3 regions of the Microbispora maris genome follow, and region 2 is predicted to be linked to each of the others. Evidence: predicted binding sites of a transcription regulator. Region 2 holds the regulator's gene; each other region holds the start of a gene.
What was found. Region 2 encodes HrcA, which represses chaperone genes, less so after heat shock. Its sites were predicted from a motif close to TTGGCACTCTCNNNNNGAGAGTGCCAA; they were not measured.

Region 1: the regulator HrcA is predicted to act here: its motif matches at 8,882-8,908, upstream of groL (chaperonin GroEL).
Region 3: the regulator HrcA is predicted to act here: its motif matches at 3,766-3,792, upstream of groES (co-chaperone GroES).

What each region holds. Positions count from the first base shown of each region.
Region 1 is NZ_JBDJAW010000010.1:191,711-202,067, reverse strand. Features, by position in the region: gene AAH991_RS15155 (SAM hydrolase/SAM-dependent halogenase family protein) at 1-344, opposite strand, end outside; gene AAH991_RS15150 (DUF3263 domain-containing protein) at 452-733, shown strand; gene otsB (trehalose-phosphatase) at 878-1,699, shown strand; gene AAH991_RS15140 (hypothetical protein) at 1,710-2,309, shown strand; gene AAH991_RS15135 (hypothetical protein) at 2,378-2,977, shown strand; gene AAH991_RS15130 (MFS transporter) at 2,990-4,147, opposite strand; gene AAH991_RS15125 (alpha,alpha-trehalose-phosphate synthase (UDP-forming)) at 4,199-5,623, opposite strand; gene AAH991_RS15120 (RNA polymerase sigma factor) at 5,727-6,278, shown strand; SAM riboswitch class I at 6,376-6,515, shown strand; gene thrC (threonine synthase) at 6,530-7,804, shown strand; gene AAH991_RS15110 (MoaD/ThiS family protein) at 7,850-8,125, shown strand; gene AAH991_RS15105 (cold-shock protein) at 8,379-8,579, shown strand; gene groL (chaperonin GroEL) at 9,016-10,357, shown strand, end outside.
Region 2 is NZ_JBDJAW010000011.1:112,895-120,972, reverse strand. Features, by position in the region: gene hemW (radical SAM family heme chaperone HemW) at 41-1,261, shown strand; gene AAH991_RS15815 (DUF3097 domain-containing protein) at 1,258-2,064, opposite strand; gene AAH991_RS15810 (hypothetical protein) at 2,083-2,745, opposite strand; gene hrcA (heat-inducible transcriptional repressor HrcA) at 2,904-3,917, shown strand; gene dnaJ (molecular chaperone DnaJ) at 3,918-5,051, shown strand; gene AAH991_RS15795 (16S rRNA (uracil(1498)-N(3))-methyltransferase) at 5,061-5,795, shown strand; gene AAH991_RS15790 (hypothetical protein) at 5,820-6,488, opposite strand; gene AAH991_RS15785 (SigE family RNA polymerase sigma factor) at 6,485-6,964, opposite strand; gene AAH991_RS15780 (histidine triad nucleotide-binding protein) at 7,208-7,552, shown strand; gene AAH991_RS15775 (PhoH family protein) at 7,606-8,078, shown strand, end outside.
Region 3 is NZ_JBDJAW010000006.1:228,666-239,022, forward strand. Features, by position in the region: gene AAH991_RS10600 (DUF5319 domain-containing protein) at 158-535, shown strand; gene AAH991_RS10605 (anti-sigma-D factor RsdA) at 496-711, opposite strand; gene AAH991_RS10610 (sigma-70 family RNA polymerase sigma factor) at 708-1,334, opposite strand; gene groL (chaperonin GroEL) at 1,673-3,298, opposite strand; gene groES (co-chaperone GroES) at 3,365-3,676, opposite strand; gene AAH991_RS10625 (NAD-dependent epimerase/dehydratase family protein) at 3,847-4,689, opposite strand; gene AAH991_RS10630 (MarR family winged helix-turn-helix transcriptional regulator) at 4,828-5,409, shown strand; gene AAH991_RS10635 (class I SAM-dependent methyltransferase) at 5,551-6,759, shown strand; gene AAH991_RS10640 (hypothetical protein) at 6,917-7,723, shown strand; gene tsaD (tRNA (adenosine(37)-N6)-threonylcarbamoyltransferase complex transferase subunit TsaD) at 7,867-8,913, opposite strand; partial or broken gene rimI (ribosomal protein S18-alanine N-acetyltransferase) at 8,900-9,400, opposite strand; gene tsaB (tRNA (adenosine(37)-N6)-threonylcarbamoyltransferase complex dimerization subunit type 1 TsaB) at 9,417-10,139, opposite strand; gene AAH991_RS10660 (class F sortase) at 10,205-10,357, opposite strand, start outside.

The sequences.
Region 1 (10,357 bases), on a different contig from region 2:
TTCGTCAGCTCGTAGGCCGCGTCGGCGCCTCCGGCGGCGCGCACCGCCCACGACAGGATGCCGTTGTCCGGGCCGAGGAACACCCGTCCTCCGGCCTCCACCGCGACCGGGCGCCGGTTGCCGCCCACGGCGGGATCGACGACCGCGAGATGGACGCCGGCCGGCAGATAGGGCAGGGTCTGCGCGAGGATGGCCGCGCCGCGCCGTACGTCCCCGGCGGGGACGAGGTGACCCACGTCGATGATCCGAGCCTGCGGAGCGATGCCCGCGATCACGCCGTGGCACGCGGCGACGAACCCGTCCTCCAGCCCGTAGTCGGTCAGGAGCGTGATTACAGAGCTCACATCACGTGACACTACGTCCGTCCCGCCCGGCCTGAACACCCCGGGTTCGCCTCGCTGGTTCGCGCATTACCATGGGACGGGCTCGCGAGCCGATCGAGGAGGAGCGGATGGACACCGAACCGGCCGGCGACGACGGGCCCGGCCTCTCGGACCGCGACCGCGAGATGCTCGCGTTCGAGCGCCAGTGGTGGCGTTACGCGGGCGCCAAGGAGCAGGCGATCAGGGAGTCCTTCGGCATCTCCGCGACCCGGTACTACCAGTTACTCGGGGAGCTGATCGACCGGCCGGAGGCGCTGGAGCACGACCCCATGCTCGTCAAACGTTTACGCCGGATGAGGGCCGGCAGGCGGCGCGACCGCTCGGCCCGCCGCTTCGGACTCAACTCCTAGTGCCCCCTCCCGCCGATGTCCGCTCCGTCCGGGCGGATCATGCCGGTCGTGGCATCGGCTTTCCCCTTCGCATGCATGAGCCCCGGCACCGGGGCATGAGGTCGTCTCGGAGCGTACGCATCTGACCCCCTTCGGAGTGAGGCCATGACCCTGCCCGCGCACGCAGGACTCGACGCGATCGTCTCCGATCCGGCCGGCGCCGTGATCGGGCTCGACTACGACGGCACGCTCTCCCCGATCGTGCCCGACCCCGCCGCCGCCCGGGTCCATCCCGGCGTACCCGGCGTGCTGGCCGCCCTCGCGCCGCTGGTGCGCGCCGTCGTGATCGTCACGGGCCGCCCGCCGCGTACGGCGCTCGCCCTCGGCGAGGTCTCCGGCGGGCCGTCCCTCGCCGACGTGCCCGGCCTGGTGATCCTCGGCCACTACGGACTGGAGCGCTGGGAGGACGGCCGTCTGACGGCGCCGCCGCCCCCGCCGGGGCTCGATTTCGTCCGCGCCCGGCTGCCCGAGCTCACGGCGGGCCTCGACGGGGTGTGGATCGAGGACAAGGACCGGGCCGTCGCCGTGCACACCCGGCGGTGCGCCGATCCCGCGGGGGCGCTGGAGGCGCTGCGCGGGCCGGTCGCGGCGCTGGCCGGGGAGGCCGGGCTGGTGGTCGAGCCGGGCCGCATGGTGCTGGAGCTCCGGCCGGCCGGGATGGACAAGGGACGGGCCCTGTCGGCCTTCCTCGCCGAGCGCACCGCCCGCTCGGTCATGTTCGTCGGAGACGACCTGGGGGACCTCGCCGCCTTCGGCGCGGTCGAGACGGCCGGGATCCCGGGCGTACGCGTGTGCAGCGGGTCCACGGAGGTGACCGCGCTGGCGGAGCGCGCCGACGTGGTGGTGGACGGGCCGGACGGCGTCGTGGCACTCCTCGGCGATCTCGTGACAAGGATGGGCAAGCCGTCTGCAACCCGCCGGGCGTAACGTCCTGGGCATGAGGAAGACGATCTCGGCCGCGGCGGCCGGCCTGGCCGTGCTCGCGGCGTCCCTGGCGGTTCCGGGGGCGGCGTCCGCGAGCGACGGCGCGGCCACCAAGACGCTGCACCTGCGCAAGGGCCTGACCCTCAAGATCCCCTCGTCCTGGCGGGTCGACGCCGACCGCGCGGACTGGCTGCGCGTCATCACCGGCTCGTGCCCCACCGAGGGCACGGACACGTACGGCTTCCGCGACTCGGGGTGTCACAGCTTCTGGATCCTCGGCCCCAAGGCCATCGAAGTGGGCCATGAGCTGTTCCGGGCGTACACGCCGGACGGCCCGTTCTACCCGGCCACCGACGTCGGGCCCTGCCCGGTCGAGAAGAAGCTCTACCTCGGCCGCACCACGCTCGCCGAAAGGGGACTGCGGCAGGTCGGGCCGGGGCACAAGGCCGACTACCGCGACTGGGCGGGCACCTGCAGGACCCTGACCTCGGGCACGGTGAAGGCCCGGTTCAACCAGCGCGAGTGGTACCTGCCGACGTCGCGGATCCTGGTGGTCGACCAGTGGGACCACCCGCAGCTGGCCGCGATCCTGAAGAAGGCGACCTGGAGCTGAGCACTTGGTGATCTCCTGCCTATCCGCTCGCAAGTCGTCCGCAAGTGACCGCGCCTAGTGTTTCCGGCATGTTCAGAAAGACGATCTCGACCGCGGCGGCCGGCCTGGCCGTGCTCGCGGCGTCCCTGGCGGTTCCGGCGGCGGCGTCCGCGAGCGAGAGCGGCGGCACCAAGCAGGTCTCCCTGCGGAGTGGCCTGACCCTCACGATCCCCAAGTCGTGGAAGGTGGCCAAGGACGACAGGGACTGGGTGCGCGTCATCACCGGCTCGTGTCCCACCTTCGGCACCGAGGACTACGGTTTCCGCGACTATGGGTGCCACGGTTTCTGGATCCTGGGCCCGAAGGCGCTCAAGATCGGGGGGCACACGTTCCAGTCCTACAAGTCGAAGTACGGATTCGACCCGGCGACCGACGTCAGCATCTGCCCGAAGAGCTACAAGCTGTACAAGGGCGAGTGGAAGGTCGCGGACAAGGGGCTGCGGCAGGTCGGGCCCGGACACAAGGCGGACTACCACAGGTGGGCGGCGACCTGCGTCGACAAGAAGGGCCGGGTCAAGCTGCACTACAACCAGCGTGAGTGGTACCTGCCCTCGTCGAAGATCCTGGTCCTCGACCAGTGGGACCACCCGCAGCTGGCCGCGATCCTCAAGAACGCGACCTGGAACTGACCGGTCCGGGACTCAGGACCGCGACCGGGATCCGACGACTCCGCCCGCGGCCACCGCGATCAGGGCGGGCGCGAGCAGGAACGCCGTGTGCGTCCCGAAGCCGTCCCCCAGTGCGCCGAGCACGAACGGCCCGCTGCCCGAGCCCACGCCCGCCCAGATCGAGGCCGTGCCGGACGCCTGGTCCGGCCGGCCTCCCGACACCTCGATCATGCGGGTCAGGCCCATGGGGAACTGGACCGAGATGCCGAGCCCGCTGAGCGCGAGCCCGGCGTAGCAGACCGGCGCCGAGGTCCCGGTCCAAAACAGCGTCCAGCCGGCCAGGGTCACCCCGAGCGAGCCCAGCAGCACCGCTCCCGGCGCGAAGCGCAGGGCGAGCCGGGCGCCGCCGAACCGGCCCGCGGCCATGCCGGCCAGCATCGCGGTCAGCCCGGTCGCCGCCACGCCGGGCGACAGGCCGGTCCGCTGGCCGAACAACGCGGCGGCCCACAGGTTGAAGGCGAACTCCAGGGCCACACAGCACAGCAGCACGAAGCCGGCGACGTGGAAGCGCCAGCCGTACGGGACCCGTAGGGAGGCCGCGGGCGACGGCGGCGGGGCGGGCGCCGGAGGCACCCACACCCGGCCCATGACCAGTGCCAGCAGAAGGGTGGCCGCCACCGGCGCGAACAGCGAGGGGCGCCAGCCGATGGACGACTCGGCCGCCACGCTGAAGACGTAGGTGGTGGCGATGCCGGCGGTGACGCCGACCGCGTTGGCCTCGCTGATGACGGCCGCCCCGGCCGGGCCGTGGTGGTCGCTGAGCACCGCCATCATCACGTACAGGGCCGTCGAGCCGCAGCCGCCGGCGAGGGTGAAACCGGCGAGCGTGAGCGGAAGCGAGTGCCCGAACGCGACGAGGAGCACACCGGCGTTCATCCCGGCCAGGCCGCCCCAGGTGACGACGCGGCGCCCGAGTCGCCTGGTCAGCGTGGGCAGGGCCAGCCCTCCGGCGATGCCGCCGAGCGCCATCCCGGTGCCGTGCAGCCCGGCGACGGCCTGGGACACGCCGAGTTCCGCGCGCAGGAGCGGCACGGCGGCCGACAGTCCGTACAGGTAGGTGGCGAAGGTGGCGAGCTGCAGGTAGATCAACCAGGTGGGGCCGTCCCTGGTGACCTTTATGGTGCGTTCCAAAACCAGGCAAGACTAGCGCAACGACGACAGAGCCTTGATCGCGGCCCGCGTTCAGTGCAGCGCGGCGAGCTGGTCCTCGAACCAGCGCTGGGGCGGCAGGGCGGTGGCGGCCTCCCGCAGCCGCAGGCCGCGCCTGAGACGCTCCTGCTCCGGCAGTGTCAGCGCCTCGTGCAGCGCGGCCGCCGTGCCGGACACGTCGTACGGGTTGACCAGCAGCGAGTCGGCCCCCAGCTCGGCCGCCGCGCCCGCCTCGCGCGACAGCACCAGCGCGCACCGGGGCGACAGGATCGGGCCCTCCTTGGCCACCAGGTTCATGCCGTCCCTGATCGGGTTGACGAGCAGGACGTCGGCCAGCCGGTAGGCGGCCAGGGAGCGCGGGTAGTCGTCGTTGACGTTGAGGATGAGCGGGTCCCAGTCCTCGGTGGCGTACTCGTCCTCGATCTCCTTCGCGCAGCGCTGCACGGCCGCCGTGTATTCGCGGTACTCGGGCAGGTCGTGCCGGGAGGGGTAGGCGAACGCCAGGTGGACGACCCGGCCGTGCCACTCGGGATGGGCGGCCAGGAACTCCTGGTAGGCCCGCAGGCCGCGCACGATGTTCTTGGACAGCTCGGTGCGGTCGATGCGCACGATCAGCCTGCGGTCGCCGACGTGGTCCCTGATCGCGGTCATGTGCGACTCGACGTCCGGCTCGGCCGCCCGCGCCCGCAGCGCGTCCCCGTTCACCCCGAGCGGGTGGACGCCGATCCTGGTGGTCCGCCCGTCGTAGGTCACCGTACGGGTGGCGTGGTCCACCCGGGCTCCGAGCAGCACCTCGCAGCAGTCCATGAATGAGCGGGCCCAGCGCGCGGTGAGGAACCCGGCGTGGTCGGCGCCGAGGATGCCGGTCAGCACCTCCGCCGCGACGTCCTCGGGCAGCAGCGCGAAGTATTCTGGCGGCGCCCAGGGGGTGTGCGAGAAGTGGCCGATGCGCAGGTCGGGCCGGTCGACCCGGAGCATCGCCGGGGTCAGCGTCAGGTGGTAGTCCTGCACCATGACGCGCGCCCGGGGCGCCGCCTCCTCGGCCAGGGCCAGCGCGAAGGCCCCGTTGTAGGTGCGGTACGACTCCCACTCGCGCCGGAACCGCGTGCCGAACTCGGGGGAGAAGGGCGTGTTGTACAGCAGGTGGTTGACGAACCAGAGGGTCGAGTTGGCCACGGCGTTGTAGGCCCGGTGGAAGACCGCGGGCGGGATGTCCAGCATGCGGATCGGCCCCGTCTCGAAGGCCCGGTCGAGCCTGCCGCCGGGCGCCTGACGCACCGCGCCCCGGTCGCCGTCCGACAGCGCCGCGCAGACCCACAGGACGTCGGTGTCCCTGACGACCTCGGACAGGCCCGAGACCAGGCCGCCACCGCCCCTGCGCATGGTCAGGCCGCCGTCCTCCGACAGCGTGAAGGACACCGGGCCCCTGTTGGACGCGATAAGAACGGTGCTGCTCATCTGGGCTGTCCCTCGATCAGAGCGGGCGCGCATGCCGGAAGATTAATAAAAGCCGACCTCCGTCAATAGGATGTCAACCGATCGCGGGAGGGCTGGATACGGCATGGCACTGGACGACACGACCGAGGACCTGGCCCGTTCGGCTGCCCAGGGGGACCATCGCGCGCTCGGTGAACTGCTGCGGCGCATCGAGCCCGACGTGCTGCGGCACTGCGAGAGGCTTCTACCGTATCGGCAGGACGCGGAGGAGGCCGCGCAGGACACGCTGCTCGCCGTGGCACGCAACATCGCCAGGTTCGAGGGGCGCGCCAAGTTCAGCACCTGGCTGCACATCGTGACCGTGAACTGCGCCAGGACCACCTACCGCTCACTGAAGCGGCGCTCGTCGGAGCAGGCGGAGGAGCTGCCCGACCAGCGGCCCGATCCCCGGCGGGTGAGCGTCATCGCCGGCTCGCGGCTCGACCTGCTCGACGCGATGGAGGCGCTGGAGGCCGAGCGGCCCGACCTCGCCCAGGCGCTCGTGCTGCGCGACATCTGCCAGCTCGACTATGCGGAGGTCGCCGACCAGCTGAAGATCCCCCTCGGAACGGTCAAGTCCCGGATCCACCAGGCGCGCAAGTACGTGCAGACCGCCCTCGGCGAGGCGTACGGCTGATACGAATCGTCTCGTGATGTGAGACGTCGGAACGGACACCGAGGACGCCGGGGTACAGTGCTAGAGACCTTTCTCGGAAAGGTTCCACAACTGAACATGCTCATCCAGAGGGGTGGAGGGACCGGCCCTGCGAAGCCCCGGCAACCTCCCCGGTGTCGAACTCGTGTCCACGAGGCCCGGCCGGGACAGGTGCCAATTCCGGCTCGCGGCCAGGGTGGTCGCGAGCGAAGATGAGGGAAAGGCCTCGCTTCATGGCGCACACCAGCACTGCCGCTAACACCGCCGCGAACACCGTCGAGTTCGGCCCCGCCACGGGTCTTTCGTGTCGCGAATGTGGCACTCTTTACGAGCTCGGCCCGATCTTCGCCTGTACGGAGTGTTTCGGCCCCCTTGAGGTGGCGTACGAATTCGGCGAGATCCGCCGGGAGGACATCGAGTCCGGTCCGGCGAACATCTGGCGGTACCGCTCCCTGCTCCCCGTCCCCGCCGACGTGGCGGCCAAGCCCAACCTCCAGCCCGGCTGGACCAAGCTCGTGAAGGCCGACAGGCTGGCGGCCGAGCTGGGGCTGCGGTCGCTCCACGTCAAGGACGACTCCGGCAACCCCACCCACTCCTTCAAGGACCGGGTCGTCTCGATCGCGCTGGAGGCCGCGCGCAACTTCGGCTTCCACACCCTGTCGTGCTCCTCCACCGGCAACCTCGCCGGCGCGGTGACCGCGGCCGCCGCCCGGGCCGGACTGGACGCCTGCGTGTTCATCCCCGCCGACCTGGAGCCGGCCAAGGTCGTCATGGCCGCGGTGTACGGCGGCCGCCTGGTCGCCATCGACGGCAACTACGACGAGGTCAACCGCTTCTGCTCGGAGCTCATCGGCGACGAGCTGGGCGAGAAGTGGGGCTTCGTCAACGTCAACCTCCGGCCCTTCTACGCCGAGGGCTCCAAGACGCTGGCGTACGAGATCGCCGAGCAGCTCGGCTGGCGGCTGCCCGACCAGATCGTCATCCCGGTGGCCTCCGGTTCGCAGCTCACGAAGATCGACAAGGGCTTCCGCGAGCTGATCAAGCTGGGGCTGGTCGAGGATCGGCCGTACCGGATCTTCGGCGCGCAGGCCGAGGGCTGCTCGCCGGTCTCCCGGGCGTTCAAGGCCGGGCAGGACGTGGTGCAGCCGGTGCGTCCCGACACCATCGCCAAGTCGCTGGCGATCGGAAACCCGGCGGACGGGCCGTACGTGCTCGACATCGTCCGGCGGACGGGCGGCGCGGTGGAGGACGTGAACGACCAGGAGGTGGTCGAGGCGATCCGCCTGCTGGCCAGGACCGAGGGCGTCTTCGCGGAGACGGCGGGGGGCGTCACGGTCGGCGTGCTGCGCAAGCTGGTGCGCGAGGGGCGCCTCGACCCCGACGCCGAGACCGTGGTGCTGAACACCGGCGACGGGCTCAAGACGCTCGACGCGGTGGCCGAGCACGCCCGCCCCACCGCCGTCATCCGTCCCTCTCTCGACGCGTTCCGTGCGGCATTCGCCAACTGAAAGCGTTTCACAAGGCCCATCGGCAGCAACGAAAGCGAGTGAACAATGAGCGTTTCCGTGCGGATTCCGACGATTCTCCGGACGTACACCAACGGAGCGGCGGAGGTGAGCGGGGAGGGGGGAACGCTCCGCGAGGTCCTGCAGAAGCTGGACGCGGACTACCCCGGCATCGGCGGGCGCATCCTGGACGAAACGGGTAAGATTCGGCGTTTTGTCAACGTCTACGTCGGAGAAGAGGATGTCCGATTCGCCGATGGTCTGGACACCGCCACACCGGACGGGGTGCAGATTTCGGTCATCCCCGCCGTAGCCGGAGGCTGAGCCGCCGCACCGGCGCCGAGCACCTGACATGCACTTCTATCGCGAAAGAAGTCGGGCGGTGCTATGGCAAATGGTGTAGCTCTCAACTATTCAACAGCAAAGTGAAAATTCTTCGGTCCCGCTTTGAGCGAACGCCAAGTAGTAGTTTGCGGATTGACTCTGTTGTCCTACGCCTTGACACGGGTATGGTCGAGGACGATCGACAAAACCGGGGGCTTCTTGGTGGTCCCCAGCCCAGCAAGAGGAGTCGGAAGTGGCGCAGGGCACCGTCAAATGGTTTAACGCGGACAAGGGCTACGGCTTCATCGCGGTAGACGGTGGGAAGGACGTGTTCGTCCATTACTCGGCAATCATGATGGACGGCTACAAGGCCCTCGAGCAGGGTCAGCGGGTTGAGTTCGACATCACGCAGGGTCAGAAGGGCCCCCAGGCGGAGGCCGTACGGGCCGTCTGATCCCGTCATCGACCTTGGAAGGCCCGGCGCACGGCATCCCGCGCGCCGGGCCTTCCGCTGTGTTTCCCGCTTCACCGTCGGGGCGCTCACTCCCGGCGGGGTCGTGCCGGAGGCGCGCCAGGAACACGGCCCTCGTCGCGTGCTCGCTCGTTCCTCGCTGCGCGCGCTCCTCAGTCCAGACCGGCGGCGCGCCCCCCGGCTCGCTCGGTGTTCCCCGCTTCGCGCTGCTTCTGGACATACCGTCCAAGCTGGTCAGGGTGGCTTCCGCTTGCACTCTCGGGGGGAGAGTGCTAAATACTTGTTTGGCACTCTGAGGTCGAGAGTGACAACAATCGGGATCGGGGCGATGGGGCCCGCGCAGGGATAGCGGGCTCAAGCCGTCGCGGGCGTCGGCTCGGTCCGTTGAAGACACCCTGCTACTGGGAGGTCTAGCCTAATGGCAGCCAAGATGATCGCGTTTGACGAGGACGCCCGGCGCGGTCTCGAGCGCGGTATGAACCAGCTCGCCGACGCCGTGAAGGTGACCCTCGGCCCGAAGGGCCGCAACGTCGTGCTGGAGAAGAAGTGGGGCGCCCCCACGATCACCAACGACGGTGTCTCCATCGCCAAGGAGATCGAGCTCGAGGACCCGTGGGAGAAGATCGGCGCCGAGCTGGTCAAGGAAGTCGCGAAGAAGACCGACGACGTCGCCGGTGACGGCACGACGACGGCTACCGTGCTCGCTCAGGCGCTGGTCCGCGAGGGCCTGCGCAACGTGGCCGCCGGCGCCAACCCGATGGCGCTGAAGAAGGGCATCGAGGCCGCCGTCGAGCGCGTCAGCGAGGAGCTGTCGAAGCTCGCCAAGGACGTGGAGACCAAGGAGCAGATCGCCTCCACCGCCTCCATCTCCGCCGCCGACACCGAGATCGGCTCCCTCATCGCCGAGGCGATGGACAAGGTGGGCAAGGAAGGCGTCATCACCGTCGAGGAGAGCAACACCTTCGGCCTGGAGCTGGAGCTCACCGAGGGTATGCGCTTCGACAAGGGCTACGTGTCCGGCTACTTCGTGACCGACCCGGAGCGCATGGAGGCGGTCTTCGAGGACCCGTACATCCTGATCGTCAACTCCAAGGTATCGGCGAACAAGGACCTCCTGCCGCTGCTCGACAAGGTCGTGCAGTCCGGCAAGCCGCTGGTCATCATCGCCGAGGACGTCGAGGGCGAGGCCCTGGCGACCCTGGTCGTCAACAAGATCCGCGGCCTGTTCAAGTCCGTGGCCGTCAAGGCCCCCGGCTTCGGCGACCGCCGCAAGGCCATGCTGGGCGACATCGCCACCCTCACCGGTGGCCAGGTCATCAGCGAGGAGGTCGGTCTCAAGCTCGAGAACGCCACCCTCGACCTGCTCGGCCGCGCCCGCAAGGTCGTCGTGACCAAGGACGAGACCACGATCGTCGACGGCGCCGGTGACGCCGAGCAGATCGCCGGCCGGGTCAACGAGATCCGCGCCGAGATCGAGCGCACCGACTCCGACTACGACCGCGAGAAGCTCCAGGAGCGCCTCGCCAAGCTGGCCGGCGGCGTGGCCGTCATCAAGGCCGGCGCGGCCACCGAGGTCGAGCTCAAGGAGCGCAAGCACCGCATCGAGGACGCCGTCCGCAACGCCAAGGCCGCGGTCGAGGAGGGCATCGTCCCCGGCGGTGGCGTGGCCCTGCTGCAGGCCGGCGCCAACGCGTTCGACAAGCTCGAGGTCAACGGCGACGAGGCCACCGGTGCCGCGATCGTCCGCAAGGCCCTCGAGG
Region 2 (8,078 bases):
GCGTCGAGGGCAGGGCGCGAGTGACGGCAGACTGGAGAGCGTGCCTTCTGTGCTTCCCGACGGCGATCCCGTCCCCGCGAGCGGCGAGCTGCCCTCCGGGGCCCTGGACGGGCTCGGCTCCCGTCCCTTCGGCTTCTACGTGCACGTTCCGTTCTGCGCGACGCGCTGCGGCTACTGCGACTTCAACACCTACACGGCGGCGGAGCTGGGCCCCGGCGCCGCGCAGCGCGACTACGCCGCCACCGCGGTCGAGGAGATACGGCTGGCCCGGCGCGTGCTGGGGGACGCCGCGCCGACCGTGGAGACCGTGTTCTTCGGCGGCGGCACGCCGACGCTGCTGCCCGCCGCCGACCTCGTACGGATCCTCGACGCGATCGGAACCGAGTTCGGCCTGCGGCCCGGCGCCGAGGTGACGACCGAGGCCAACCCCGAGTCCGTGGACCAGACCTACCTGAAGGAGCTGCGGGCGGGCGGGTTCACCCGGGTGAGCTTCGGCATGCAGAGCGCGGGCGAGCACGTCCTCGCCGTCCTCGACCGGCGGCACACCCCCGGCCGCCCCGCCGAGGCCGTACGGGAGGCCCGCGAGGCCGGGTTCGAGCACGTCAACCTCGACCTCATCTACGGCACACCGGGGGAGAGCGACGACGACTGGCGGGCCTCGCTGGAGGCCGCGCTGGCCGCCGGGCCCGACCACGTCTCGGCCTACTCCCTGATCGTCGAGGACGGCACCCGGCTCGCCGCCCGCATCCGGCGCGGCGAGCTGCCGATGCCGGACGACGACGTGGCGGCCGACCGCTACCTGATCGCCGAGGAGATGCTCACGGCCGCCGGCCTGAGCTGGTACGAGGTCTCCAACTGGGCGGCGGGCGACGAGGCCCGCTGCCGGCACAACCTGCTCTACTGGACCGGCGGGGACTGGTGGGGGGCCGGGCCCGGCGCCCACAGCCACGTCGGCGGCACCCGCTGGTGGAACGTCAAGCACCCGGTGGCGTACGCCGCACGCCTGGCGGCCGGGGCCTCGCCCGCGCACGCCCGCGAGGTGTTGTCGGCGGAGGACAGGGCCGTCGAACGGGTCATGCTCGAACTGCGCCTCGCCTCCGGCCTCGCGCTCGCGGACATCGCCCCCGAGGCGCGTACGGCGTGCGCGCGGGCCCTGGCGGACGGGCTGCTGGATGTGGAGGCGTTCAAGGCGGGCCGGGTCGTGCTCACGCTGCGCGGCAGGCTGCTCGCCGACGCCGTCGTGCGGGACCTGACTCCCTAGCCGGCGCCCGTGACGAAGTCGATCAGTTCTTCCACGCGGCCGAGCAACTCGGGCTCCAGATCGGCGTAGGTCGTGACCCGGCCCAGGATGTGCCGCCACGCCTCCTGGGGGTCCATCCGCCAGCCGAGGGCCGCGATCACCCCCTCCTTCCACGGCACGCCGCGCGGCACGTCCGGCCAGGCGGGGATGCCGAGCGCGCGCGGCTTGACCGCCTGCCAGATGTCCACGAACGGATGCCCGACGACGAGCACGTCGTCCCCGGACACCCGGGCGGCGATACGGCTCTCCTTCGAGCCGGGCACCAGATGGTCCACGAGCACGCCCAGCCGCCTGCCCGGCTCGGGGGCGAACTCCTCGACGATGGCGGGCAGGTCGTCGACGCCCTCCAGGAATTCGACGACGACGCCCTCCACCCGCAGGTCGTGTCCCCAGATCTTCTCGACCAGGGCGGCGTCGTGGACGCCCTCGACGTAGATGCGGCTCTCCCTGGCGACCTGCGCGCGCAGGCCCTCCACCGCGATCGACCCCGAGGCGCTCCGCAGCGGCCCCTTCGGGCCGGCCTGGGGGCGCACCAGCGTGACCGGTTCGCCGTCGAGGAGGAACCCGGCGGGGGTCAGCGGGAACACCCGTCGCCGGCCGAACCGGTCCTCGAGCGTCACCGCCTCCTTGTCGCAGGCCACCACGGCGCCGCAGAAGCGGCCCTCGGCGTCCTCGACCACGAGGTCGGGCTCGGCCGGGATCTCGGGGATCCGCCCCCGCCGTGGCCGCCGCCAGTCTCCGGAAAGCACGTCCCGCCCGTACATGCGGGGAACGCTAGCAAATCACGCCATGCGACGGCGGGCTCCGGAGCGGCGCACCAGCACGACGATCGTCACGATCACCGCGGCCAGGAAGCCGACGGTGGGCAGCGCCAGCAGCGCGAGCGCACCGCCCATCAGCTTGCCGATGTCGCCGGTGAGCTGCTTGCCGACGCCGAACCTCACCCCGTCGCCCTCGCAGGCGACCTGGTAGGTGCCCGCCTGCGGGACGCCGGCCTCGAACAGCAGCTCCCAGGTGGTGCCGTTCAGCGCGACGGTCTGGGAGGCGGCCGGCCGGGTCAGCCGCACCCGCGGGTCGGTGCCGTCGCCGAGCCGGCAGCTGACGTCGGTGGGCTGGTCGACCGCGGCGTAGATGGCGGGCTTGTCGGCGGGGTCGAGCGCGACGTTCACCGACTGCCCGCCGGAGAAGGTCGTGGTGGGCGCGATGTCGCCGATCGTGGAGAACAGGCCGCCGGCGAACCCGCCGACCCCCGCCACCAGCAGGACGAGGAAGAGCGCCCAGGAGAGGAAGACCCACAGCAGGCGGGGCCGGATCGGCCGGGGGCCGCCGTACGGTGTGGGAAAGGGGTTGGGCATCCGCAGGGTCGCGCCGGGCGGCGTGGCGGGGGCGGGGCGGGGGACCCGCATGGTGACGTCGGCCGGAGCGGGGTTCTGATTCTCGTACATGAGAGGAAGAGTCGACCATGCCACTTGCCGTCTATTTGCAGCCCACTTGTCCTGGTGCCCTCCGCGTTATCGCACCACGTGGGGTGGTAGCCGTACACTTGGCACTCGGGAACACAGAGTGCCAGAGTCGGTGTTTCCAGGCACAGGGAGGTGACACATTGCTCGACGACCGCAAGCTCGCCGTTCTGCGCGCCATCGTCGAGGACTACGTGTCCACCAACGAGCCGGTGGGGTCCAAGGCCCTGGCGGACAGGCACAACCTCGGCGTCTCCCCGGCGACGATCCGCAACGACATGGCGGCGCTGGAGGAGCAGGGATACATCACCCAGCCCCACACCAGCGCGGGCAGGGTGCCCACCGACAAGGGCTACCGGCTGTTCGTCGACCGGCTGTCGCAGATCAAGCCGCTGTCGGGCGCCGAGCGCAGGGCCATCGAGACCTTCCTCGCGGGGGCGGTGGACCTCGACGAGATCGTCATGCGCACGGTGCGGCTGCTCGCGCAGCTCACCCGGCAGGTCGCGGTGGTCCAGTACCCCTCGCTGACGAGGTCGGCGGTCCGTCATGTGGAGATCGTCCCGATCGCCGAACGGCGGGTCATGCTGGTGCTGATCACTAACACGGGGCGGGTCGAGCAGCGGGTGGTCGATCTGCCCGAGGCCATCGCCGACGACCGGATCGCCAACCTGCGCGCCGTGCTCAACGCGTGCCTGGACGGGTGCGGGCTGTCCCAGGTGCCCGAGACCGTGGCCGACGTGCCCGAGCGGCTGCCCCCGGAGGACAGGCCTGCGGCGGCCACGATCCTGTCCGTGCTGCTCGAGACGCTCGTGGAGCGGCACGAGGAGAAAATCGCCTTCGCCGGTACGGCCAACCTCGCCGCCGCGGATTTCAGCGTCGGCCTGCGGGACGTGCTGGAGGCGCTGGAGGAGCAGGTCGTCCTCATCCGCCTGCTGGGTGAGACCGGCGGGTTGTCCGACATCACCGTCCGAATCGGATCCGAGAACCCCTACAGCGGGTTGCGCGGCACCTCTATCGTGGCCGCCGGGTACGGTTCGGGCGACAGGGAACTGGCCCGGCTCGGAGTGCTGGGCCCGACACGAATGGACTATCCGGTGACGATGGGTGCGGTACGCGCGGTGGCGCGGTACGTCGGCCAGATCCTGGCGGGGTCATAAGTGTCCAACGACTACTACGCGACCCTTGGCGTACGGCGCGACGCCAGCCAGGAAGAGATCAAGAAGGCATACCGCCGCCTGGCCCGTGAGCTGCACCCGGACGTCAACCCCGATCCGGAGACCCAGGAGCGGTTCAAGGAGATCAACCAGGCGTACGAGGTGCTGTCCGACACGGGCAAGCGCCGCATGTACGACATGGGCGCCGACCCGTTCGGCGGCGGCGCGGGGGCCGGGGCCGGCGGCTTCGGCGCGGGCTTCCCGTTCAGCGACATCATGGACGCCTTCTTCGGCTCGGCGGGCGCCGCGCGGGGTCCCCGCTCGCGTGCCCGCCGGGGCCGCAACGCCACGATCCGGGTCGAACTCGACCTGTCGGAGGCGGCGTTCGGCACGACCCGCGAGATCATGGTCGACACGGCCGTGGTCTGCGACGTCTGCCAGGGCTCCGGCGCGGCGGCGGGCACCCACCCGGACACCTGTGACATGTGCCACGGACGCGGCGAGGTCTCGCAGGTGACCCGTTCGTTCCTGGGTCAGGTCATGACCTCCCGCCCCTGCCCGCAGTGCGGTGGGTTCGGCAGCGTCATCCGGCATCCCTGCATGGAGTGCTCGGGCGAGGGCCGGGTCAGGACCCGGCGCACGATCAAGGTCAGGATCCCGGCCGGCGTCGAGGACGGCACGCACATCCAGCTCGCCGGCGAGGGCGAGGTCGGTCCCGGCGGCGGGCCGCCCGGCGACCTGTTCCTGGAGATCGTCGAGCGGCCGCACCAGATCTTCGAGCGGCGCGGGGACGACCTGCACTGCACGGTGCACATCCCGGTGACCGCGGCCGCGCTCGGCACCTCGATCACGATCGAGACCCTCGACGGCCCCGAGGAGATCGACGTGCGGCCGGGCACCCAGGGCGGCCAGGTCATCCCGCTGTACGGCAAGGGCGTCCAGCGGCTCAACGAGACCGGCAGGGGCGACCTGCTGATCCATGTGAACGTCGAGACGCCGACCAAGCTCGACCCGCAGCAGGAGGAGCTGCTGCGCGAGCTGGCGAAGCTGCGCGGGGAGGAGCGGCCGCCCGGCAAGTTCTCCCCGGGTCAGCAGGGCTTCTTCTCCCGCCTGCGGGACGCGTTCAACGGCCGCTGAGCGACGAGCATGAGCGTTCCTGTGTTCCTGTCGGACGAGGCCGGCCGGACGGCGGACACCATCGTCCTGGACGGGCCGGAGGGCCGGCACGCCGCCGCCGTACGCCGCCTGCGCCCGGGGGAGCGGGTCGACCTGACCGACGGCGCGGGGCGGGTGGCCGAGTGCACGGTCACGGCGGCGGGCAAGGACTCGCTGACCGCCGAGGTGCTGCGGCGGTTCGAGGTGCCGCCGCCCCGGCCGAGGCTGGTGGTCGTGCAGGGACTGCCCAAGGGCGACCGGGGCGAGCTCGCCGTCGAGATGATGACCGAGGCAGGGGTCGACGTGATCGTCCCGTGGGCCGCCGCCCGCTGCGTGACCCAGTGGAAGGGCGACCGGGCCGCCAAGTCTGTCGCCCGCTGGCGCGCCACGGCCCGCGAGGCGGCCAAGCAGGCCCGGCGCTTCCATCTGCCCGAGGTGACCGAGCAGGCCACGACCGCGCAGGTCCGCTCGCTCGTCTCCGCGGCGGCGCTCGCGGTCGTTTTGCACGAGGAGGCCGCCGAGCCGCTGAGCCGCCTGCCGCTGCCGGAGGGGCCGGGCGACATCGTGATGATCGTGGGCCCGGAGGGCGGCGTCGCCGAGGAGGAGATCGCCGCGTTCCGGGAGGCGGGAGCCGTACCCGCCCTGCTGGGACCCACGGTGCTGCGCACCTCGACGGCGGGCGTGGCGGCGGCGGCCGTCCTGCTGTCGCGCTGCGGCCGCTGGTGACGGCGGCCCGCCGCGGCGGGCCGGTCAGGGAGTGGGCGACTCGCTCGCCGAGTCGAGTGTGGCCGTCTCCGTCGGCATCGGGCTCGGGGCCGACGACGACGGAGCGGACGTCGTGGGCGGAGCCGTCGAGGGGCGGGCCGAAACCGTGGGCGCGACCGTGGGCGGCTGCGTCACCGGCGCCGGCGAGCACGACGCCGGCAGGGCCGCGTCGGGCTCGACGACGCCTGCCTGCGTCGTGGGCGTGACGCAGGGGTCGGACGGCGACGGCGACGGCCTGGTGGTCGTGCCCGTCTTGTGCGTCGGGGACGGGCTCGGCCGCCCGCGCGACGGACTCGGTGTCACGGGCACGATCACGACCGGCTGCGAGGGCGCCTGGTTGGGCGGCCGGGTCACCGACGAGGTGTCCGTCCTGTCCTCGCGCTCGTCGCCGGCGTTGGAGATGCCCGTCGACTGCGCCACCTGGTCGCGCAGGCCGGGGACGACCGCGACGACCGCGCCCGCCACGAGCACGGCGCCGGCGGCGGCCGCTCCGACGCGCCACCACAACATGTTCCGCAGGCCGCGCAGACCGCGCTGGTCGATCCGCCTGCGGATGATCTCGAGTCCATCGGGAGACGGCACGACCGCGTCCGCCTCCGCGCGCAGGGCACGGCGGAGAACCTCGCCGTACTCGTCGTCGGGCGGGAAGGTCATGAGAACTGCTCCAGTGCCATGCGTAGTGCGGCCATGCCGCGGGCCGTGTGACTTTTCACCGCGCCCTTGCTGATGCCCATCGCGTGTGCGATCTCGGCCTCCGACAGGTCGCCGTAGTATCGCAGCACCAGCGCCTCGCGCTGGCGGGTCGGTAAGCCGCGCAGCGCCTCGATGACGGCTGACCGCTCGAGTTCACCGATCGCGCCGTTCTCCGCGCTCGGCGCGTCCGGCAGGCCCTTGGGCGCGTACTTCTCGACGACCGCGCGGTGCCGCAGCACGGAGCGCGATCGGTTCACGACCGATTGGCGAAGGTAGGCCAGTGCCTTGTCGGTGTCCCTCAGCCTGCGCCAGGCGCCGTGGATGGCGACGAACGCGTCCTGAACGACCTCTTCCGCGCTGGCCACATCGCGCACCAGCAGCACGGCGAGACGCACCAGTGACCGATAGTGAGCGCTGTAAAGCGCCGTCACGGCCATGTCGGCATCCCACCCGACGGGCACCGTCCCCAACGACCTGTCGGCCACGAGGGTCTCGGTGGTCACATCGATAGGACGCTCGTCATCCCCGGGGGGTTTACGTTCTTCCGAATCATTAGGGGGCATGGCCCAGCGGTGTCCTCGCCCGACACTAGGGGGGTTTTCTGGTGCAGTCTCGCACACTCACATTAGCTGGGGGGATCTTTGCCGTCATCAAGTAACGCAACGGCTAGGCTTTCGCGCGTGAGTGAGTGCCTCTTCTGCAAGATCGTGGCCAAGGAGGTCCCGGCGGACATCGTTCTGGAGGCCGGGCGGGCACTGGCCTTCCGCGACATCAACCCGCAGGCTCCCACGCACGTCCTCGTCGTGCCCAAGGCTCATCACGAGAACGCCGCCATGCTCGCGGCGGCAGACGACGGCCTGGCCGACGACCTCCTCAAGGCCTGTCACACGGTCGCCGTGCAGGAGGGCGTGGCCGAGACCGGCTACCGCATCGTGTTCAACACGGGACCCGGCGCGGGACAGACCGTCTTCCACGTGCACGCGCACGTGATCGGCGGCCGCAGCCTCACCTGGCCCCCCGGCTGAGCGGCTAGAGTGGGAAGGAACTAGGGAGGCGATCAGGGCCGCAAGGGCCGCCCATGTCCGAGTCACAGCAAATCAGCAAGACCCAGGCCAAGGTAGTCATCCCCGAGGGGCAGCCGATGGTCAGCCTCCTCGGGTCGGGTGACGAGCTGCTGCGGGTCATCGAGGGCGCCTTCAGCGCCGACATCCACGTGCGGGGCAACGAGATCACCATCACCGGCAGTCCCGAGGAGAGCGGCGTCGTCGTGCGCCTCTTCGAGGAGCTGGTGGAGTTGGTCGGCTCGGGTGCCGAGCTGTCCCCCGACGCGGTCGAGCGCAGCATCCACATGCTGCGCCAGGCCACCGACCGTCCGGCCGAGGTCCTGTCCCTGGACATCCTGTCCACGCGGGGCCGCACCATCCGCCCGAAGACGGTCAACCAGAAGCGGTACGTCGACGCGATCGACAGGCACACCATCGTCTTCGGCATCGGGCCCGCGGGCACCGGCAAGACGTACCTGGCGATGGCGAAGGCCGTGAAGGCCCTGCA
Region 3 (10,357 bases), on a different contig from region 2:
CGCGGGGCGCGGGGCACGTCAAGGCTGCGACGACGAGGTCTGTGTCGCCAGGTCAGCGTCGCCGAGGATGGGACACCGGAGTCCCGGGCCGCGGCCCGACGAGCAGATGGAGCGCACTTATCCTCGTGGAGGGGGCGGTGGTCATAAGGTGGGATGCGTGCTGGAAGACGTCCCCCGCGACCCGTTCGCGGATGACCCCAACGACCCCGCGGCGGAGCTTGGCACGCCCGACGACGTGGAGCCGCTGACGCTCGCCGAGCGCGACGAGGCGCTGACCGATCTCGCCGACGTGGAGGTCTTCCGTTCCCTGCTCGAACCCCAGGGTGTGCTCGGGCTCGTTCTCGACTGCCCGGAATGCGGCGAGCAGCACTACTTCGACTGGGACCTGCTGCGCGGCAACCTGCGCCAGATGATCGACAACGGCCGGCCGCAGGTCCACGAGCCGGCCTACCAGCCCGATCCGGCCGACTACGTCAGCTGGGAGTACGCCCGGGGCTACGTGGACGGCGTGATCGACACCGAGGAGAGCCGCTGACTGTCCACGTCGGCCACGAGCGCGCCCAGCAACCGGACGGCGGCGTCCGTGCCGCCGACCGGCTCGCGGCGGGCGAGCGCGTCGAGGACGGCGTCCGTCCGCATTACGTCGCCCTCCACGTCGGCATCGCCGTACGACCGCAGGTGGCGCGCCGTACGACGACGTTTCGTGGTCACGCAATCGACTCCAACTCGGCCAGTTGCCGGAGCCTCGCGAGCGCGCGATGCTGCGCGACCCGGACGGCACCCGGTGACATGCCGAGTACATTACCCGTCTCCTCGGCGGACAGGCCCGAGACCACCCGCAGAATGAGGAGCTCGCGCTGGGTGTCCGGAAGCCGGGACAGCAGATCCCTGGCGTGCTGCGCCTCGATGTAGCGCACCACCGTCTCCTCCGGCCCGGGGCCCTCGTCCGGCCCGTCCGGCAGGTCCTGCGTCGGGACGGCCGAGCGGACCGAGCTCCTTAAGGCGTCGGCCACCTTGTGGGAGGCGATCCCGAAGACGAACGACGCGAACGGACGGCCCATGTCGCGGTAGCGCGGCAGTGCCGACAGCACCGCGATGCACACCTCCTGGGCCACGTCGTCGGCGATGTGGTATTGACCGGACACCCTGCCCAGTCGAGCCCTGCAGTACCGGACCACCATCGGGCGCAAATGTCCCAGCAGTGATTCGATCGCGGTGCGATCTCCCTGTACGGCAAGGCTGGTCAGTTCCCTGAGGTCGGACTCATCCGATCTCGTCGCAAGCCTTACCCCAGTTGCGGCGTCGGCGACGCATCCCTCGGTCACGTTAGGCATGATGCCCGTCGCGATCGTTGATGTCGTCATGGTTAACGGCTACGGATTGGTCACATTGACGCGTCGATAACGGTCCGTAATCATTTGACCACTCGCCCGTTGGAACATTCCAACCGTAATGCCCAAAACAACATATATATGCCGGACGGCTTGACAGGGAAAAAGAAGTATGCCGGTCGTTGCCATTGCCCGCGGCCCGGCTTCGGCCGCAGCGGCCCGTCCCGCGCGCGCAACGGGCAGGAGGCGAAAAGCGGAGCGCCCCGCGGTCCGCCCTTACGGGCGGGCGCGGGGCGCGGAGTGCTACGGAGCCTACGGCCGGGAGGGCCGCCCGGCCTCGATCAGTGGCCGTGACCGTGGCCGTGGCCGTGACCGCCGTTGGCGGCCGGAGCCTCCTCCTCGGGCTTGTCCACGACGAGGGCCTCGGTGGTGAGCAGCATGCCGGCGATGGACGCGGCGTTCTGCACGGCCGAGCGGGTCACCTTGACCGGGTCGATGACGCCCTGGCCCACGAGGTCGCCGTACTCACCGGTGGCGGCGTTCAGGCCCTCACCGGCGTTCATCGCGGCGATCTTGGTGGTGACGACGTAGCCCTCCAGGCCCGCGTTCTCGGCGATCCAGCGGGCGGGCTCGATCAGCGCCTTGCGGACGATCGAGACGCCGGTGGCCTCATCGCCGGTCAGGCCCAGGTCGTCGAGCTCCTTGGACACGTGCACGAGCGCGGAGCCACCGCCGGAGACGATGCCCTCCTCGATCGCGGCGCGGGTCGCGGAGATCGCGTCCTCGAGGCGGTGCTTCTTCTCCTTCAGCTCCACCTCGGTCGCGGCGCCGACGCGCAGCACGCACACGCCGCCCGCCAGCTTCGCGAGACGCTCCTGGAGCTTCTCACGGTCCCAGTCGGAGTCGGACTGCTCGATCGCGACCTTGATCTCGCGGACGCGGTCCTCGATCGCCTGGGCCTCGCCGGCGCCGTCCACGATCGTGGTGGTGTCCTTGTTGACCACGACGCGGCGGGCCGTGCCGAGCACCTCGAGGCCGACGTGCTCCAGCTTGAGGCCGATCTCCTCGCTGACGACCTGGCCACCGGTGAGGATGGCGATGTCCTGCAGCATGGCCTTGCGGCGGTCGCCGAAGCCGGGGGCCTTGACGGCCACCGAGGTGAAGGTGCCCCGGATCTTGTTGGTCACCAGGACGGCCAGGGCCTCGCCCTCGACGTCCTCGGCGATGACCAGCAGCTGGCGCTTGGTCTGGGCGACCTTCTCCAGCAGCGGCAGGAAGTCCGCGATGGAGGAGATCTTGCCCTGGGTGATGAGGATGTAGGGGTCCTCGAGGACCGCCTCCATGCGCTCGGAGTCGGTCACCATGTAGTGCGACAGGTAGCCCTTGTCGAACTGGAGGCCCTCGGTGAACTCCAGCTCCAGGCCCATCGCGTTGGACTCCTCGACGGTGATGACACCGTCCTTGCCCACCTTGTCGAACGCCTCGGCGATCAGGCCGCCGATCTTCGCGTCCTGCGCGGAGATCGTGGCGACGTTGGCGATCTCCTTCTTGTCCTCGACGTGGCGGGCGCTGCCGAGCAGCCGCTCGCTGACGGCCTGCGCGGCCTTGTCGATGCCGCGCTTGAGGCCCAGCGGCTGCGCGCCGGCGGCCACGTTGCGCAGGCCCTCACGGACCATGGCCTGGGCGAGGACGGTCGCGGTGGTGGTGCCGTCACCCGCGATGTCGTTGGTCTTGGTCGCCACTTCCTTGGCGAGCTGGGCGCCGAGGTTCTCGTACGGCTTGTCCAGCTCGACCTCGCGAGCGATGGTCACACCGTCGTTCGTGATCGTCGGGGCACCGAACTTCTTGTCGATGACGACGTTGCGGCCACGGGGGCCGAGGGTCACCTTGACTGCGTCGGCGAGAGCGTTCACACCACGCTCGAGAGCGCGCCGCGCGTCCTCTTCGAACTCCAGGATCTTCGGCATTCAGGTCTCCTTGTGAGCGCGCGGAGCCCCGGGCGCGTGTCCCGGGGCTCCACTGGCCGACGCGGCCTACTTCTCGATGATGGCGAGCACGTCGCGGGCCGAGAGCACCAGGTACTCCTCGCCGCCGTACTTGACCTCGGTGCCGCCGTACTTGCTGTAGAGGACGACGTCGCCCTCCTTGACGTCGAGCGGGATGCGCTTCTCGCCGTCCTCGTCCCAGTTGCCCGGACCCACAGCGAGGACGCGGCCCTCCTGCGGCTTCTCCTTGGCGGTGTCCGGGATGACCAGGCCGGAGGCGGTGGTCTGCTCGGCCTCAAGCGGCTGGACCACGATGCGGTCGCCAAGCGGCTTAACGGGAACCTTGGTGGCGGTCGTCACGATCGGACCTCCCCTTCAGATTGCGATGAATGAGCTGAAGAGGCGACCAGCGGCCTGCCGTCGCGGGTGTCAGACCTGTCTCGTCGCTGTTGGCACTCTCAATGGCAGAGTGCCAACACGAAACAGTATGCAAGTGGCGCGTGACAGTCAACACGAACCGGCATCGCAGGTCAGACGCGGGAGGCGTACGAGCCGGAGCGGACGTCGTCGACGATGCCGGGGCGGCTCGGCTGCCAGTCGAGGACCTTCCTGGCGAGGTCGCCGCTCACCACCTGGCTCAGGGCCAGGCCCTCGGCGAACGGACGGCCGAGCACCTCGCCCGCCTCGCCGATCGGCCACGCCACCGCCTTGCCCGAGCGGCCCGCCGCCGCGGCCACGTCCGCGACGCTCACCGCCTCCTCGGCGACGGCGTTGAAGAGGCTCCCCGGCGCCGCCTTCTCGATCGCGAGCACGAGCAGGTCCGCCAGGTCGTCGACGTGCACGGTCGCCCAGGTCGGCACCGGGCCGCCCGCGTGGACGTACCGGCCGTCCTCACCCTCGGGGGAGGCGAGCAGCGTGGGGATGCCGGCGCCCCGGCCGTACACGATGCCGGGCCTGACGACGACACCGCCCGCGTCGAGCACGAGCTTCTCCACCCGCGGCCGGTAGACGGAGGCGGTGATGGGGTTCGGCGGCGCGTCCTCGCCCGCCGCCTCCGTGGTGGCGCCGAGCACCCAGACGCCGCTGGTGTAGACGAGCCGCGCGCCGCCGCCCGCCAGCGCCTCGATCGCCGCGACGTCCACCGCCTCGTCCCCGACGGGGTTGGCGGCGTGCACGACGACGTCGATGTCCGGCGTCACCGCCGCGCGGAGCGTCTCGGGCTCCCGGATGTCGCCGTGGCGCACCTCGCCGGGCACGGCGGTGTCGCGCGCCTTCGGACGGACGAGCGCGACGACCTCGTGGCCGTGTTCGGCGAGGCGCTCCGCCAGCACCGAGCCGATGTACCCCGTGGCACCGAGCAGCAGGACCTTCATTTCTTCCACCTCGAACACTTCGATGTTTTACTGTTCGACGCAGACGGTAGCGCATACCCCAGCGACATTTCAACGTCGAAGTTTCGGTTACGATGGCCGGTGGAGGAGGAGCGGCGGAGGACCCAGGCCGCGCGCGCTATGAACGACACCCTCGCGAACGACAGCACCCGCACCGGCACCGACGACACCTGCACCGACACCACCTGCACCGGCGCCACCGGCAACGACGCCGTCGACCAGATCCTCAGCCAGTGGGCCCAAGTGCGCCCTGACGTGGACTGCTCGGCGATGGGGGTGGCCGGGCGGATCTCCCGCGCGTCCCGGCTGCTCGAGAAGGGCATCAAGGAGTACTTCTCCGAACACGACCTGGAGCCGTGGGAGTTCGACGTGCTCGCGACTCTCTTCCGGTCCAATGCCGATCACCGCCTCTGCATGAGCGACCTCGCCACCGCCGCGATGGTCAGCTCGGCGGCGCTCACCAACCGGGTGGACCGCCTCGTCGCCAAGGGACTGGTGCACAGGAAGGTCTCACCGTCCAACCGCCGCATGGTCCTGATCACCCTCACCGACGAGGGCCGGGCGGTGGTCGACGCCCTGCTCGCGGGTCACGTGGCCAACGAGGAGCGAATGCTGGCCGGCCTCACCGACGAGGACCGGGCCCAGCTGTCCGGGCTGCTCTGCAAGCTGCTCGCCTCGCTCGGCGACGTCCGCTCCTGCTGACCGCCGGGCACGGCCTTCCCGTTCCGCCGGCTCCGGCCGGTCCCCGACGGCCGGCCCCCTGCCGTCGTCCGCTCCGGCGGTCGTCCACAGGGCGACGCCCGCGGCCGACGTACGCGCCGGGCAGGCGGTAGCGTCGCGGGCGTGGACCTGGACGCCTTCCGCATGCTGCTCACGCCCACCGGGCGCGGGGCCCTGGACGAGGCCGTGAGGATACTCGCCGACGGCGCCGACCCGGTGGCCGCCGCGAGCGCCCTGCGCCGCGGCCACCCGGCCGACCTGGCGGCGGCGGCGCTCACCCAGGCGTCGCTGCGGCGGCGGGCCGAGGCCAAGTTCGGCCCCGACGCCGCGGTCATGTACTTCACCCCGCACGGGCTGGAGCAGGCCACGCGCCCCGAGGTCGCCGCACACCGCGCCACCAGGATCCGGGCCGCCGGAATCCGGGTCGGCGGAGAGCCGGCGGGCGGCCCCGCCGTTCTCGACGTCTGCTGCGGGATCGGCGGCGATCTCCTCGCGCTGGCACGGGCGGGCTGCGCCGTGGACGCCGTGGACCTCGACCCGCTGACCGTGGAGGTCGCCCGCGCCAACGCGGCGGCGCTCGGCCTGTCCTCCCTGGCCGTCGTCCGCACGGGCGACGCCGCGCTGGCCGACCCCGGCGGCTACGGCCTGCTGTTCGCCGATCCCGCCAGGCGTGGGGCGCGGGGACGGACCTTCGACCCGATGGCGTACTCCCCCACCTGGCCGGTCGTGCTCGATTTGGTGGCCCGTGCCCCGGCGGCCTGCCTGAAGGTGGCTCCCGGCATCCCGTACGAGTTCATCCCGGAGGGCGCCGAGGCCGAGTGGGTGTCGTACCGCGGCGAGGTGAAGGAGGCGGCGATCTGGACCGGGATGGGAGCGGGCGGGCGGCGCGCCACCCTGCTGCCTGCCGGGGTCACGCTCACGGCGTCCGGCGCGGAGGCGGAGACCGGGCCGGTGAGCCGCTACCTTTACGAGCCCGACGGCGCCGCGGTGCGGGCCCACCTCGTCGCCGAGGTCGCCGCCCTCGTGTCCGGCCGCCTCGTCGATCCCCAGATCGCCTACATCACGAGCGATCGTCTCGTACGCACGGAGTGGGCGTCCTGTTATGAGGTGACCGACGTCATGCCGTTCTCGCTCAAACAGCTGAGGGCGGCGCTGCGCGAACGGCGCGTCGGCGCGGTCACGATCAAGAAGCGCGGTTCCGCCGTCGACGTCGAACGGCTGCGCAAGGATTTGCGGCTTTCCGGCGACAATTCCCTCGTGATTGTCCTGACCCGCATCGGAGAGCGGCCCTTCGCCCTGCTTTGCCAGCCCATGACCAGCGCTGACGCGTGAAACCGGAGTAATTCACCGGCAATTGGTGCCTTTCTCATTCCGCCCCTGATGGCCGCGGGTCAGGGCCTAAAGTTGGCCGTCGGGCGTGCCGCCTGTTCGTTCATCCTGCGCGAGACCGGGCCGAACCGACGTTTCGGCGAGTGAAGGAGCATTCTCGGTGGAGCATTCCAGCCACAACCTCCTCCAAGCGGGCAGCCAGACCGCCATCTCCGACCGGATGCGCGAACTGCTCGCCCGGGCGGCGCAGGACCACGTCTACGAGCAGCGGACGCAGGGCGCCGTGCTCGACGAGATCCGCCAGCGGCTGGAGGGCATGGAGTGGCTCCTCCGCGAGGTGCGCGAGCGCGAGCTGGGCGGCCTCGGCGCGACTCTCGAGGCGATCACCCAGCGGCTCGACGAGATGAACACCAGACCGCCCGCCTGGGCCGAGGGACTGGCCCAGCACGTGGAACTGCTGCGCGACCACGTGGACGAGGTGGGCGGGCGGACCCAGGGCCTCGCCGACCGCATGGCCGACTTCGCGCACCGGCTCGGCAAGTTCCAGGGGAGCATGGAGGCCGCCGCCGGGCGTTTCACCCGGCTCGACAAGGCCCTCGCCGCGCTCACCGAGCGCACCGAGCGGCTGGAGTCCGTGGTCGTCGAACGGATCGACTCGGTCGGCGGCGGGGTCGAGGCGGTGCGGAGCGGCGTCCGCGACGTCGCCGCCGGCATGGACGAGATGAGCACCACCATCGCGGGCATGAACGCCGACCTCACGCTGACGGCGGGGGCCATGGCGCCGCTCGCCGAGGCGGTGCGCGGCAGGCCGGACCGTGAGCAGATCGCCGAGACCGTCTCGGACGCGGTCACCCGCGCCATGGAACCGGCCAGGGGCGACGTGGCCCGGCGCCTCGCCGCGCTGGAGGAGACCATGCTGGCGCTCGCCGAGGTCCTCCTGCGTCCCGCCCGCGGCCATACCGACTGAGCACCGCTCCGCCCTGTCGCCTCGGGGCGTTGAGCAGACTCCCGGAGGCACTGATCCGACCACCCCGGCCGCGCGTACCCGGCCGGGCCGTTCGCTCGGGCGATGGACGGACGCCGCGGGCCGCGGGAGCCGTCCGTGCGCGTTCAGACGTTGACGACGGTGATCGGGAGCGACGAGTCGGCCGGGATCTCCAGGGTGGAGGGCGTGACGCCCGCCGACACCAGGTCGGCGCCGAGCGTCGCCACCATCGCGCCGTTGTCGGTGCACAGCCCGGGCCGCGGCACCCGCAGGCGCACCCCGGCCGCGTCGCAGCGCTCCTGGGCCAGGGCCCGCAGCCGGGAGTTGGCGGCCACGCCGCCCCCGATCAGCAGGTCCTTCACGTCGTAGCGGGCGCACGCCTGCAGGGCCTTGCGGGTGAGCACGTCCACGACCGCCTCCTGGAACGACGCGGCGACGTCGGCCACCGGCACCGGCTCACCCGCCGCCTCGCGGGCCTCCACCCACCGTGCCACGGCCGTCTTCAGGCCGGAGAAGGAGAAGTCCAGGGTTCCGTCGTCGTACTTGCCACGCGGGAACGCCACCGCCGTGCCCGCCCCCTCGCGGGCGGCCCTGTCGATGTGCGGCCCGCCCGGGAACGGCAGGCCGAGCACCCGGGCCACCTTGTCGAACGCCTCCCCGGCCGCGTCGTCCACGGTGGACCCGAGCGAGATCACGTCCCGCGCCACGTCGGGCACCAGGAGCAGCGAGGAGTGCCCGCCCGAGACCAGCAGCGCGATCGAGGGCTTGGGCAGCGGGCCGTGCTCCAGCTGGTCCACCGCGACGTGCGCGGCGAGGTGGTTGACCCCGTAGAGCGGAACGCCGAGCCCGAGCGCGTACGCCTTGGCGGCGGCCACGCCGACGAGCAGCGCCCCCGCGAGGCCCGGGCCCGCGGTGACCGCGACCGCGTCGATGTCGGAGAACCGCAGCCCCGCCGCGGCCAGCGCGCTCTCGACCGTGGGCGTCATCGCCTCCAGATGGGCCCGCGAGGCCACCTCCGGCACCACGCCGCCGAAGCGGGCGTGCTCGTCCATGCTGGAGGCGATGGTGTTGGCCAGCAGCGTGTGCCCCCGGACGATGCCCACGCCCGTCTCGTCGCAGGACGTCTCGATCCCCAGCACGATCGGCTCGTCACGCTCGCTACGCTCGCTCATGTCCGCCCCCCATCTCTCCGTGTTGTGGCCCGAGGTCCTTCACCATCGTGATGGCGTCGGTCCCGTCGTCGTAGTAGCGCCGTCGCAGGCCCAGCCGCCGGAAGCCGAACCGCTCGTACATCGCCTGAGCGGGCGGGTTGTCGGCGCGTACCTCCAGGAACACCGAGACCGCGCCGCGCCGTACGGCCTCGGCGAGCAGCGCGTCCATCAGCGCGGTCCCGATGCCGGCGCGCCGGTGGCCGGCGAGGACGGCGATCGTCTGGACGTCGGCCTGGTCGCCCGCGGCCGCCAGCCCCGCGTAGCCCACGACGCGCTCGCCCACCTCGGCGACGAGGTAGTGGCGGGTGCGCGGCTGGTCGGCCAGCTCGCCGCGCATCATGGCCTCGCTCCAGGCGTCCGCGGGAAACGTGGTCCGCTCGATCTCCATCACGGCGGGCAGGTCCTCGTGGGTCATCTGGCGCAGGACGACCTCGGTCTGTCTCACGGAGTGTCCTCTCGGCGGGTCACGCCGTCACCCGCTTCGGCGCCCCGGGCACCTGTGCGTCGGGACGTCGCAGGTAGATGGGCCGCGGCGGGCCGAGCACGGCCAGCTCCCGCGCCTTCTCGACCGAGTCCACGCGCCCCTCGGGCACCCGGGCGATCTCCGCCGCCTCCTCCTCGCTCAGCGTCGCGAGGTGCTCGGCCGCCAGGGCCGCGAGCGCCCCGGCCGAGGGATGCTCGGGACCGCGGACCCGGCCGGGGCCGATGACGCCGGCGTACATCGCGCCGCCGGCGCCGATCACGGGCAGCTCGGCGGGCAGATCGTGCGGCAGGTCCACGCGCGGCCCGTCGAGCCGCGTGCGCGGGTCGCCGTACCGGGCCCAGAAGACCTCCTTGCGGCGTGCGTCGGTCGCGACGAGGAACGGCCCGCTCTCGCGCGCGGCATAGGCGAGGGCGTCGAGCGTGCACACCCCGAACGCCGGCACACCGGCGGTCATGGCCAGCGCGGTAGCGGTCATCAGTCCGACCCGCAGACCGGTGTACGGCCCGGGGCCGGTACCCGCGACGATGGCGGTGACGTCCTTGAGCGTCACACCCGACTCACGCAGGACGTGCTCGACGGCGGGCGCCAGAAGCTCCCCGTGCCGCCGCGCGTCGATCGTCGTCGACTCTGCCACCACACGCTGGCCGTCGTGCAGCGCGGCGGTGACGGCGGGAGTGGCGGTGTCGAAGGCCAAGACAAGCACGGAGGTCAAGCGTAGTCGCTGTGCCGAGGCGGACGACCACGCCCGGGCGATCCCCGCCCCCGATGTCAGGCGTCGCGGATCAGGGAGGCGTAGACGATGACGTTGTCGCGGTACTCGTGCCGCGACCAGTCGAAGTCGCCGCCGCAGGTGATCAGGCGCAGGCCGTCCTCGGTGTAGACGCGCTCGGCCGGGAAGTCGTCCTTGGGCACGCGCTCCAC